3 regions of the Ruegeria sp. ABV3_008 genome follow, and region 3 is predicted to be linked to each of the others. Evidence: riboswitches for the same ligand, from Rfam matches in the RefSeq annotation. Region 3 holds a riboswitch; each other region holds the start of a gene.
What was found. Region 3 has a riboswitch for cobalamin ahead of ACXAH8_RS18595 (CbtB domain-containing protein). Riboswitches for the same ligand answer to the same signal wherever they lie in the genome.
Positions count from the first base shown of each region.

Region 1: it holds a riboswitch for cobalamin, as region 3 does, so the genes downstream of both, ACXAH8_RS20360 (hypothetical protein) here and ACXAH8_RS18595 (CbtB domain-containing protein) in region 3, are expected to answer to the same signal.
Region 2: it holds a riboswitch for cobalamin, as region 3 does, so the genes downstream of both, ACXAH8_RS04455 (aromatic ring-hydroxylating oxygenase subunit alpha) here and ACXAH8_RS18595 (CbtB domain-containing protein) in region 3, are expected to answer to the same signal.

Region 1 is NZ_JBSWYP010000014.1:123,282-126,553, forward strand. It holds gene rsgA (ribosome small subunit-dependent GTPase A) at 1-196, shown strand, start outside; gene ACXAH8_RS20355 (alpha/beta hydrolase family protein) at 228-1,085, opposite strand; cobalamin riboswitch at 1,246-1,465, shown strand; gene ACXAH8_RS20360 (hypothetical protein) at 1,554-1,961, shown strand; gene ACXAH8_RS20365 (protein-tyrosine phosphatase family protein) at 1,958-2,461, opposite strand; gene ACXAH8_RS20370 (DNA polymerase III subunit gamma/tau) at 2,631-3,272, shown strand, end outside.
Region 2 is NZ_JBSWYP010000002.1:73,250-76,521, forward strand. It holds gene ACXAH8_RS04445 (type I glutamate--ammonia ligase) at 1-808, shown strand, start outside; gene ACXAH8_RS04450 (GNAT family N-acetyltransferase) at 923-1,444, shown strand; cobalamin riboswitch at 1,563-1,766, shown strand; gene ACXAH8_RS04455 (aromatic ring-hydroxylating oxygenase subunit alpha) at 1,879-3,102, shown strand; gene ACXAH8_RS04460 (FAD-binding oxidoreductase) at 3,108-3,272, shown strand, end outside.
Region 3 is NZ_JBSWYP010000012.1:54,555-57,826, reverse strand. It holds gene ACXAH8_RS18605 (hypothetical protein) at 287-790, opposite strand; gene ACXAH8_RS18600 (CbtA family protein) at 855-1,553, opposite strand; gene ACXAH8_RS18595 (CbtB domain-containing protein) at 1,558-1,728, opposite strand; cobalamin riboswitch at 1,763-1,978, opposite strand; gene ACXAH8_RS18590 (DUF1636 family protein) at 2,160-2,495, opposite strand.

The DNA.
Region 1 (3,272 bases), on a different contig from region 3:
CGAGCCCGGTTGCGCTGTGCAGGCGGCGATTGAAGCAGGCACACTGGATGCAGATCGGTTGGAACGCTGGCGCAAGCTGAGGCGCGAGGATCAGCGCAACTCTGAGACCGTGGCCGAGGCGCGGGCACGCGACAAGGCTTTCGGCAAGATGGTCCGATCTGCGATGCACGGAAAATCCGCGCGGCGCGGCGATTGAAACAAGGGCGCCGGTCCGCCGGCGCCCCCCATCAAGCGATCAATCGTGGCCAGAGCACCGCATTTCGGCGGGCAAACACACCGATATGGCCGATCTCCCGAACACCAAACTCTTCCGGTGACAACAGGTGACGGCGTGCTTTTGGACCATAAAGCTCGGCCAACCGCCAAACGGCAGCTTCTGGGACCATCTCATCATCTGTGAAGGCAAAAAGGTCGACGGGAACGTCAGCATCCTGCCACGTAGCTTGCGGCAGTGTGTCTCCGATCTCGGGCAGATAGCTTTGCGGCGCGGTGCACCATTTGCGCCATTGCCAATAGACCTTAGGCGGTAGGTCTGTTCCAAACCCAAGTGCCTTGCCCGGCAAATACCCCAGGCCGCTCACGACCAGAGGCACATGCCCATACCAGAACAACCCGGCCAGAGCGCAGTACGGCCAAGGATGATCGCCCAACTTCACAAGGCCAGAACAGACGCAGATCATGCGATCAATCTTGTCGATATCCGGCTGCACTGGCCCCAGCATCCCTCCAAGCGAATGACCAACTGACCATTGCTGCGACAGCGGGAACCGTCGGCGCATCTCGGCCCGCGCGGCGGGCATGTCCTGCAACGCCCAATCCGCCATCGAGATCTTCGACCGACGCTGTGGCCCCGATTTCGAATGACCGAATTCCCGGTAGTCATAGATCAGACAGGCGATATCCCGATCCGACGCCAACCACTGTGCGAAATGCTTGTAGTAGTCACGCGGAACTCCCGTCGCGCTGTTGACCACCACTACGGTTTCGGGCTGCGCCACGGGCCGGTAGATCCGCCCGGACAGGGTGCCATCCCCCACCGGGATCTGAACATCTTCGATCAGCACTGTATGGTTTGAATCCAACATGGGTATCCTCGGCGGAAAACTGAACTGATGAGTTCATATTGCAACTTGACCCCAGACAGCCCATGCAAGTCAACTGCGATCCCGCTTGACCACGCGTCCACTTCGCGGATCGGCTTTCCGCAGCGCAGAAAGTTCAACTTGACTCAGAATGGTTATGAACGCTAGCGATGGTTCGATGGTTCCCGGCTTTCACAAGAGGTCGGGATGAAAAGGGAACACGGTGCGGTTTTCCCCGGCTTGCTCGGGAAGAACCAAATCCGCGACTGCCCCCGCAACTGTAAGCGGCGAGCGATGTCGAAGAGCCACTGGCCGAAAGGCCGGGAAGGTCGGCAAAGCGATGACCCGCAAGTCAGGAGACCTGCCATCGTCAACATAACCCAAACTCGGGCGGGGTGTCCGGGCAGGCCGTGACAGACCCTATCTGCCCCACCTGATCCCAGCCCCTGTCCACCGCGCGGAGGGCGCAGGATGATCTGGAAGACGAAGACACATAGGTTCTCAGCAACCATCTGCCAACATACGGGCAAAACGTGCCCGGCACTGGCACGGCTGGCGCGTTCGATGGTTGACGCGCTGGACCAAGCTGGTCCGGCGACCACATCGGACTTTGAAATCGAAGGCAGCAGTGACCTGACCCATTGCTCGGACGGATGCCACGCGCGGTTTCGGGCCAGCCAGTCGCGGGTGAGGGTCTATTGCGGAGCGGATCCTAATGCCGACAGCGAGACCCTCGATCGCTACGCCGACCTTATGTTCGGTACCGAAACGAGCAGCCTGCCTAGCGCAGCGATGACATCCCTGCCCTGCGCCATGCTCGAGGCATCAGTGATTGCGCCGCACAAACAGGCACCGGCGGAAGTACAACTGTCGGCCTAGGTGTCCACCAAAGCTCGGGCGGGTAAGGTGGCCCAGTGCTTCTGCGCATCGGTTTCGACCGCGCAGGGGCGCAACTTGCGCAACCGCTCCAGCGCTTGAGTTGGAAGCTCGCCACACTCGATCATCAACCGCAGCACAACCATGCCAGAGCGACCGCATCCGCCCTTGCAATGGACAAGCACGCGCCCTCCGCCCGACAAAGCCTGACGCGCCGCGGCACTAACATCAGGCCATTGCGCATCAACCTCTGACGGTGGCACGCCGAAATCCTGAATCGGCAGATGCACCCAGCGGCTGGCGCGACCCTGAACGTCGCGGCCAAAATCGCGGGCTCCGAACTGGACCAGCTCGGCCTCGGTTGTCATCGACAGCACGAGACCCGGCCTCCAATCTCCGATCGTTTCAAGGTCGCCAGCATAGTCGCCGCCCTTTCCCGGCATCGACGTTAGGGCAAGTGTGCCCCCGCCCACTTGCAAAGCATGAATGACCAAATTCGTCATGACAGCATCCCCCCGGAAGCGTTGATCCTGACTTTAGGCTTGATTCACAATCCGCAGAGTGTACCCCTGACGCGCCGGTTTCCAAAACAAAATCGTTCTTCAACTCATGTGGACGCGGGCGGCGCGGGCCTCTACGCTGCGGTGACGTTCCGAATCCGCCAGAGCAGACATGACCGACTCAGACAGCCCCGCCTATCAGGTTCTCGCCCGCAAATATCGCCCGGAAACCTTTGCCGATCTGGTGGGTCAGGATGCGATGGTCCGCACGCTGAAAAACGCGTTTGAGGCGGATCGCATCGCGCAAGCCTTTGTCATGACGGGCATTCGCGGAACCGGTAAAACCACGACCGCACGGATCATTGCGAAAGGCATGAACTGCATCGGACCGGATGGAAATGGCGGACCCACGACCGAGCCTTGCGGCCAATGTGAACACTGCGTCGCCATCATGGAGGGTCGTCATGTCGACGTGATGGAGATGGACGCCGCCAGCCGCACCGGCGTAAATGATATTCGCGAGATTATCGACAGCGTCCGCTACCGCGCTGCCTCGGCCCGCTACAAGATCTACATCATCGATGAGGTCCACATGCTGTCGACCAGCGCCTTCAACGCGCTGCTCAAGACGCTTGAGGAACCGCCGGCGCATGTGAAGTTCATCTTCGCCACAACCGAGATTCGCAAGGTCCCCGTCACCGTTCTGTCGCGCTGCCAACGCTTCGACCTGCGCCGGATCGAACCCGAGGATATGATCGGCCTGCTACGCAAGATCGCCTCTGCTGAAAGCGCTGAGATTGCCGAGGATGCGTTG
Region 2 (3,272 bases), on a different contig from region 3:
TTCGATCATGAAGGAATATGGCCCAAACCAATATGAGGTCGTCATCGGCCCCGAGCTGGGTGTTCGCGCGGCGGACGCGGCCATCATGGTGCGCGAACTGACCTATGCGACCGCACGGGCCTATGGCGAGCGGGCCACCTTTACCCCTATTCGCGATGTCGCGAGCGTTGGGAATGGGGTCCATATCCATATGAGCTTTGTGGATGATCATGGCGCGCCGCTGACCTACGCCGATGACGGGCCCTGCGGCATGTCGGACCTGACAAGTGCCTTCGCCGCCGGAGTGTTGAAATATCTGGATGCGATCCTGGCTCTGACAGCGCCTTCGGTGATCTCGTATGAACGCCTGACACCGCATCGATGGTCTGCGGCTTTCAACAATCTGGGTTTTCGCGACCGCGAGGCTTCCTTGCGGATTTGCCCGGTGACCGCAAAAGACCCAGCCTCGATCGCCGGGCAGTTCAACATCGAATACCGTGCGGCGGATGCTGCAGCTTCGCCTCATCTGGCGCTTGCGGCGGTTGTCATGGCCGGGACGCAGGGGATCGAAGAGGGGCTACCCGCGCCCGTTCCAACCGAAGAGGATCTTTCGCTGTTGGACGTCGCAGAACTGAACCAAAGGGGGCTGGTGCGCTTGCCTCAGACTTTGGAAGATGCGCTCGACCGGTTCGTTTCCAACCCGGTTGTGACCGGCTGGTTCCCCGCAGGCTTTGCCGAGGTGTACCAAGCTCACAAGCAATCCGAGATTGCGACAACCGAACATCTGGACACAGACGCACGCTGCCGATTGTACGAAGAAACATATTGACCTGAGCGGTTCGTCTTGCCGAAGCTTGCCCAATGCGACCTCTGGGGCGTCGTTTGGGTAATCTCGCGCCGTATGACGCGGCGCAAACTGTTTAGCTAAGGATAGGGATGGATCATGAGCCGTTCAGAAACCGATGCTATCTTGAATGTGCATAGGCTGGCTTTTGGCGAAGCGGAAGGTGAAGAAATCGCTCAACTCGCCGAAGATCTCCTTGAGCATCCGGAAACGATTTCAATCAGCATAAGGCGCAAGGGGCAGATCGCGGGCAATGTCATGTTCACCCCGTTTGTCTTCCAGGGTCACCCGGACGTTAAATGCTATCTTCTTGCGCCCTGCGGTGTCTCCCCCGAGTATCAAGGCCTAGGAGTTGGCAGAGAGATGATGGAGACCGGCATCATGCACTTGAGGTCCATTGGAACAGACGCTGTCTTCGTGTTGGGAGTACCGACTTTCTACCCCTTGTTCGGGTTTGTCCCGACTGACAAAGAGACACCATATCCTGACCTTCTGACGATCCCCGAGGCATGGATGACGCTTGAGCTCACTGCAGGATCGGTTGAAAAACTGGGGGGAAAAACACTTGCGATTGCGCCCTTCATGCACGCGCATCTCTGGGACATATCACAACACGAGTGAATTTAGTTTTTTGTTCTTGCCTCAAACCGCAGCCCTGTTTCAGGTCTCCATTTTTGCTGGCCATGTCTGTTTTGTTTCTGGAAATGTCGCAAGGCTTTCAGCCGAGATTCCATCCACGAGTAGGTTGCGCATGTGAGGTGCTGCTGTCTGATTCTCAGGCGGCAGAGAATTGGGAAGCCGGTGCAATTCCGGCGCTGCCCCCGCAACGGTAAGGAAGGTCAGGTTCGACAGGTGACCACTGGGACGAGGATCCCGGGAAGGTGTCGACACCGGGCGTAAGCCCCTTTCAAGTCCGGAAACCAGCCTTGCATATATGTCAAACCGCGGGTGGCGGTGGGGGCACAAGTTTCGGACGTGATCCTCGCACGGCTCCGGACTGGCCTCTGGTGTCATCTGCCCAAGCTAAGCCGCGGGGCGCGGCAGGAGAGCCAGAAGTGAGCAACGTTCGAAGCCTGTTGGCGCGTCGAAACCCGGCCTATGCCCTTGAACAGGCGTTCTACACCGATCCAGATGTCTTTCAGACCGATCTTGAGGCCATCCACTACCGCAACTGGCTATTTGCCATTCCGGCATGTGAACTGGTGAAAACAGGCGACTACGTGACCTACACTGTGGGCGCATACCGCGTGATCATTGTGCGCGGCGCGGACAACCAGATTCGGGCCTTCCACAATACCTGCCGCCATCGCGGGTCGATCATCTGCAAGGCCGCCAAGGGCAACTCGCCTAAACTGGTCTGTCCTTATCACCAGTGGACATATGAGCTTGATGGTTCATTGCTATGGGCCCGTGATATGGGGCCTGATTTCGACCCGAAACAACATGGGCTGAAAACCGTTCACTGCCGTGAACTGGCAGGGCTGGTCTATATCTGTCTTGCAGATGAAGCGCCTGATTTCGACACCTTCGCCAACAAAGCACGCCCCTATCTGGAGCCGCATGATCTAGGCAACGCCAAGGTCGCTTTTGAAAGCACGATCATCGAGAACGGCAACTGGAAGCTGGTTTGGGAAAACAACCGCGAGTGCTATCACTGCGGCGGCAACCACCCTTCGCTGTGCCGGACCTTCCCTGATGATCCCTCAGTAACCGGTATCGAAGGGGGTGAAACCCCGGCCTTCATGCAAACTCACTTCGACCGTTGCGAGGCTGCGGGAATGCCGTCGCAGTTCTATCTGCATGATGACGGGCAATACCGCCTGGCGCGCATGCCGCTGAAGGAAGGGGCGGAAAGCTACACTCTGGACGGTAAATCCGCGGTGCGTCGCTTTCTTGGCCGTTCGCCCTTTGCGGATGCGGGGACGTTGTTGAAGTTCCACTATCCCAGCACGTGGAACCACTTCCTGGCCGATCATTCGATTGTTTTCCGGATCACGCCGGTCAGCCCGACCGAGACCGAAGTCACCACGAAATGGCTGGTCAACAAGGATGCGGTCGAAGGGGTCGACTATGACGTCAAGCGTCTGACCGAGGTCTGGATGGCCACCAATGACGAAGATCGCCGTGTGGTGGAAGACAACCAGATGGGCATCAACAGCCCCGCCTATGTGCCGGGACCGTATTCTGGGATCCAGGAATCCGGTGTTCTGCAATTCACCGATTGGTATTGCAGCGCTTTGGCGCGTCACCTTGCACCTGACACGATGGCGGCGGAGTGACGGAGATGAAAGATCTGAACGCTGTTGCCTCGGTCTGGCAGGATGACGAGACGCTGGAATGCGTCTCGGTCGTGCCCGAGACGCCAAACACCGCCAGCTTTACGTTCCGCGCTCCTTCCGGGGCCTTGTTCGCCTACCATCCAGGTCAGTTCCTAACGCTCCAGATTCCG
Region 3 (3,272 bases):
AGTTTATCCAGTCGATCAGGTGCGCGGTGGCGTGAACTCTGATTTGATCGAGTTTGCTTTGGACTGGGTCAAAAAAGCAATGGAAAGAACCGAAATGCCCATTGTAGTTGCTTCATGTTTTCGGTTTCCGACGATGCAAGCCAAAGGAACAAGACGGGAATTCGGCGCGGCTTTGCAACAGCTTATCTGTCCTTGGATACAGAGCGGCAAAAACCCGCGCGCACGCTGTACTTGCCGCTTAGACCCGCTGAATCCGCGTAGTTGTCTTCTCAGCCAGGAATGTCAATCAGGAGTCATCGCCGTCAGGCTGCACGGTCACTTTGGCCTCCACGGGCACACCCTCAACCATCAGAGGGCTGTGGCTGTTGCCATTGAGAGAAACTTTTACTTCAACATCGCCATCGGGGAGCGACGGAAGGTGTAACCAATTGGCATAAAGGCGGCCCAGCTTTTCGCCGTTGATATAAACATGCGCGTGACCTTCGCCTGGAACGTCAGCCGTGGAGGCATTTTCCGGAGCAAAGCGAAAGTTCTGCGGTGTCACACGCAGATTCCAGCCCGCCATAGGATCCTTAATCATCTGGATCGCCACACTGGGGGCGTCGCTGTCGGCAGGCAGATTAGTGGCAGCGGAGTGGTCGTGCGCTGCCATCTCCATGTTGCCGCCGTGTTGGGCCGGGTCAGTATGGTCATGGCTCTCAAAGGTGCTACCGCTGCTGGCGGCAATCACAAAGCCAGCACCGCCGCCAAAGACAAGTCCGATGGCAAAGAGAGCAAGAGAACGGGACATCTTGTCATCCTCAATAAAAAAAACCCGCCGGTGTAACCAGCGGGGTAGCAATGGAGGAGCGCGATCAGACTGCAGCGCCTGCGCGCTTGCCTTCTGTCTGCCAGAAGTGGCCGGTGAAACTGCCTAAGAGTGCCCAGGCGGCCATGCCGATGCCGAAGGCCCGGGCAGCAAAAAGCGCCCCGATCTCGGTCGGAACCGGCCCAGAGAAACTCTCAGGCTCAGGGGCCCCGATAATATGCGGTACCATTAGCAGCACGGCCGCAATCAGGTAGCTTACCAGGTTACCTCCAAAGGCAATCAGCCACATGGCTACGCCGGCTGCGGCAACGGTGACCGTCCACCAGATCTGACGCACTCCCACATCTGCTGCCGCTACGCCGGGAACTTCTGGAGCCAGTGACAAGCCAGGAGCAAAGTGGAAGGCGACAAAGCCCGCAAGACCCCAAAGCAGGCCGGTGCGGCCGTTGATCTCATGCCCCTGACGTTCGGCTACTGACATCAGCGCCGCCAGGACTAGCGCATAGCCGGTGTAGGTAAGCATGGTGAAGATAATGCTGAGACCATCGCGCATCGGCTCGGCGAACATGCCGGGCAGGTCGGGATGCGCAGTTACGGGATCAGCGCCAAAATGCACCAGGTCGCCGCCCTCATAGAGCTCGGCGTGAAGTAGCACTGGCTGCACGAAATACAACTGCAGAAGGGCGGCAATCAGCCCCGCTGCTGCACCAGCGAACAAGCCGCTGGTCAGAATACGACTGAACATTGTTTTAGTGGCAGGGGAAGCCAGTTGCGTGGCGCACATCATGAGCCGCGTCATGCAGGCCAGAAGCCTGAACATGGCCAGTCACGGTAATGATCCCTAGACCCAGAACCACGGCGAATACTGCAGGCAGAAAGGATGCGCCAGCGGCGGATGCCTTGATCGTTTTTGTCGTCATTTTAATCCTCCTCGCCGTCACACCCGACGGCATATGTTGTGTCCATCCTACGGCCGGTCTCCTGACTCGCAGGTCACAGCAGACTTCCCCCTTCCCAGCGCCATTACGCCAGTGGTATTGGAAGGCCGCTCGCCGCTCACAGTCGCGGGGGCGGTCAAGGCTTCAGTGCGGTAGTTTGGTGCACCGTCCTCATTCCCGTTTCAGTCCCAGTGCGTAGGCACCTTTGGACACCGTAGAAGCCTTTATTGTTCCATAGTGCTTTGTTCCGTCAAGTACGAAAGCGACATCATAGTATTCTGCAGCGGTCAATCTTAGGTAATGGCAGGCTTGGTTTAGATTTTAGCCGTTCAGTGCAGAAGGCTAAGTCGAAAAACACAAACTGTAAGCTGAAAACTCGACACCGGAGCTTTGGTCGGCAAGTTGCATGTTGGCTATCTTTTTTGTGCCGGTATACGTGCAATCGCCTTGAAACGTAGCTTACCTAGCTTCCTGGCGTCAGCGAAGTCGCCGTCAGTACTGTCCTCATACATCCGCATGAAGATCATTATGTCCGGAAGATCGACAACCGTAACCTCACCGAAAAGATAGGCGGTCTTGCCGCTTTGTCGCACCGCCAACGTCTGTGGTCGGTGACAACCGGACATGCAATCCACTTGCTGCAACTCGGCTTGCACCCCCGATGCCTCCAGCGTTGCGGCTAATTGATCATAAAGGGTGGAATCCGCGTCGCGGCAGGTTCTGCAAAGCGTGAGGTTAGGTAGGCACATGCGTCAGGCTGATCCTTGATCGAGAACTTCCATCTGAGATTTCATATTTGCTGGTCGGTTGTTAGCTCAGTTTCAATACGTGTTTTGACTCTAAGTCTGGAAAAGAGTCCATACTCAGGCAGGAAGGACACATGAGCCCTAGCCCTCGAAAACTTTGCAAATACACCGAGTGCGAGACGGGGATTTGGCAGGGCGAAGAAGCAACCATCAGACGAAAAAATTTTTAAGTTTCTACGTGAGACTGAGCTGAAGCAGGTGGTAGGCGATGAAGTGGAAACAGCTCACGCGAAACATCTTTGTTCTTCAATAATCTGAAACAGCATTGCCTCCGGGATCGGCTCGCCATGACACGCCTATTTTCAGGTCCGCGCGCACCGCGCCTCCCAAGGCGAATTCCGAGACGCGACAGGTTCTTGTTGCGCGTAACTAGGTTCGTTCTATCGTCAATTACAGTCTAGATCCGGGACATATAGCGGGGTTCGTGCTTGATGGTTACCTTTCGGTTACCACGACCGATCATGGGACTGAATGCGTAGCGACAACCGACGACATTCAAAAGGAAGTACGCTGATGCGAAACGCCTCGGCATTAACAACTTTTCTGTCTGCGTCACTACAACCGAGGATCGCCCATGCCGCCATCGGTTCTCGCCGCAACCCGGTGTGATGGGTGTTGTGATAACGGCATATCTCCGGGTGCAGCCAGTCTTCGAACTCCTCCAATGTCATCGACGCAGTGCCGGAGCCGTCGCATTTCCCCTTATCCTTGGGGGATAAT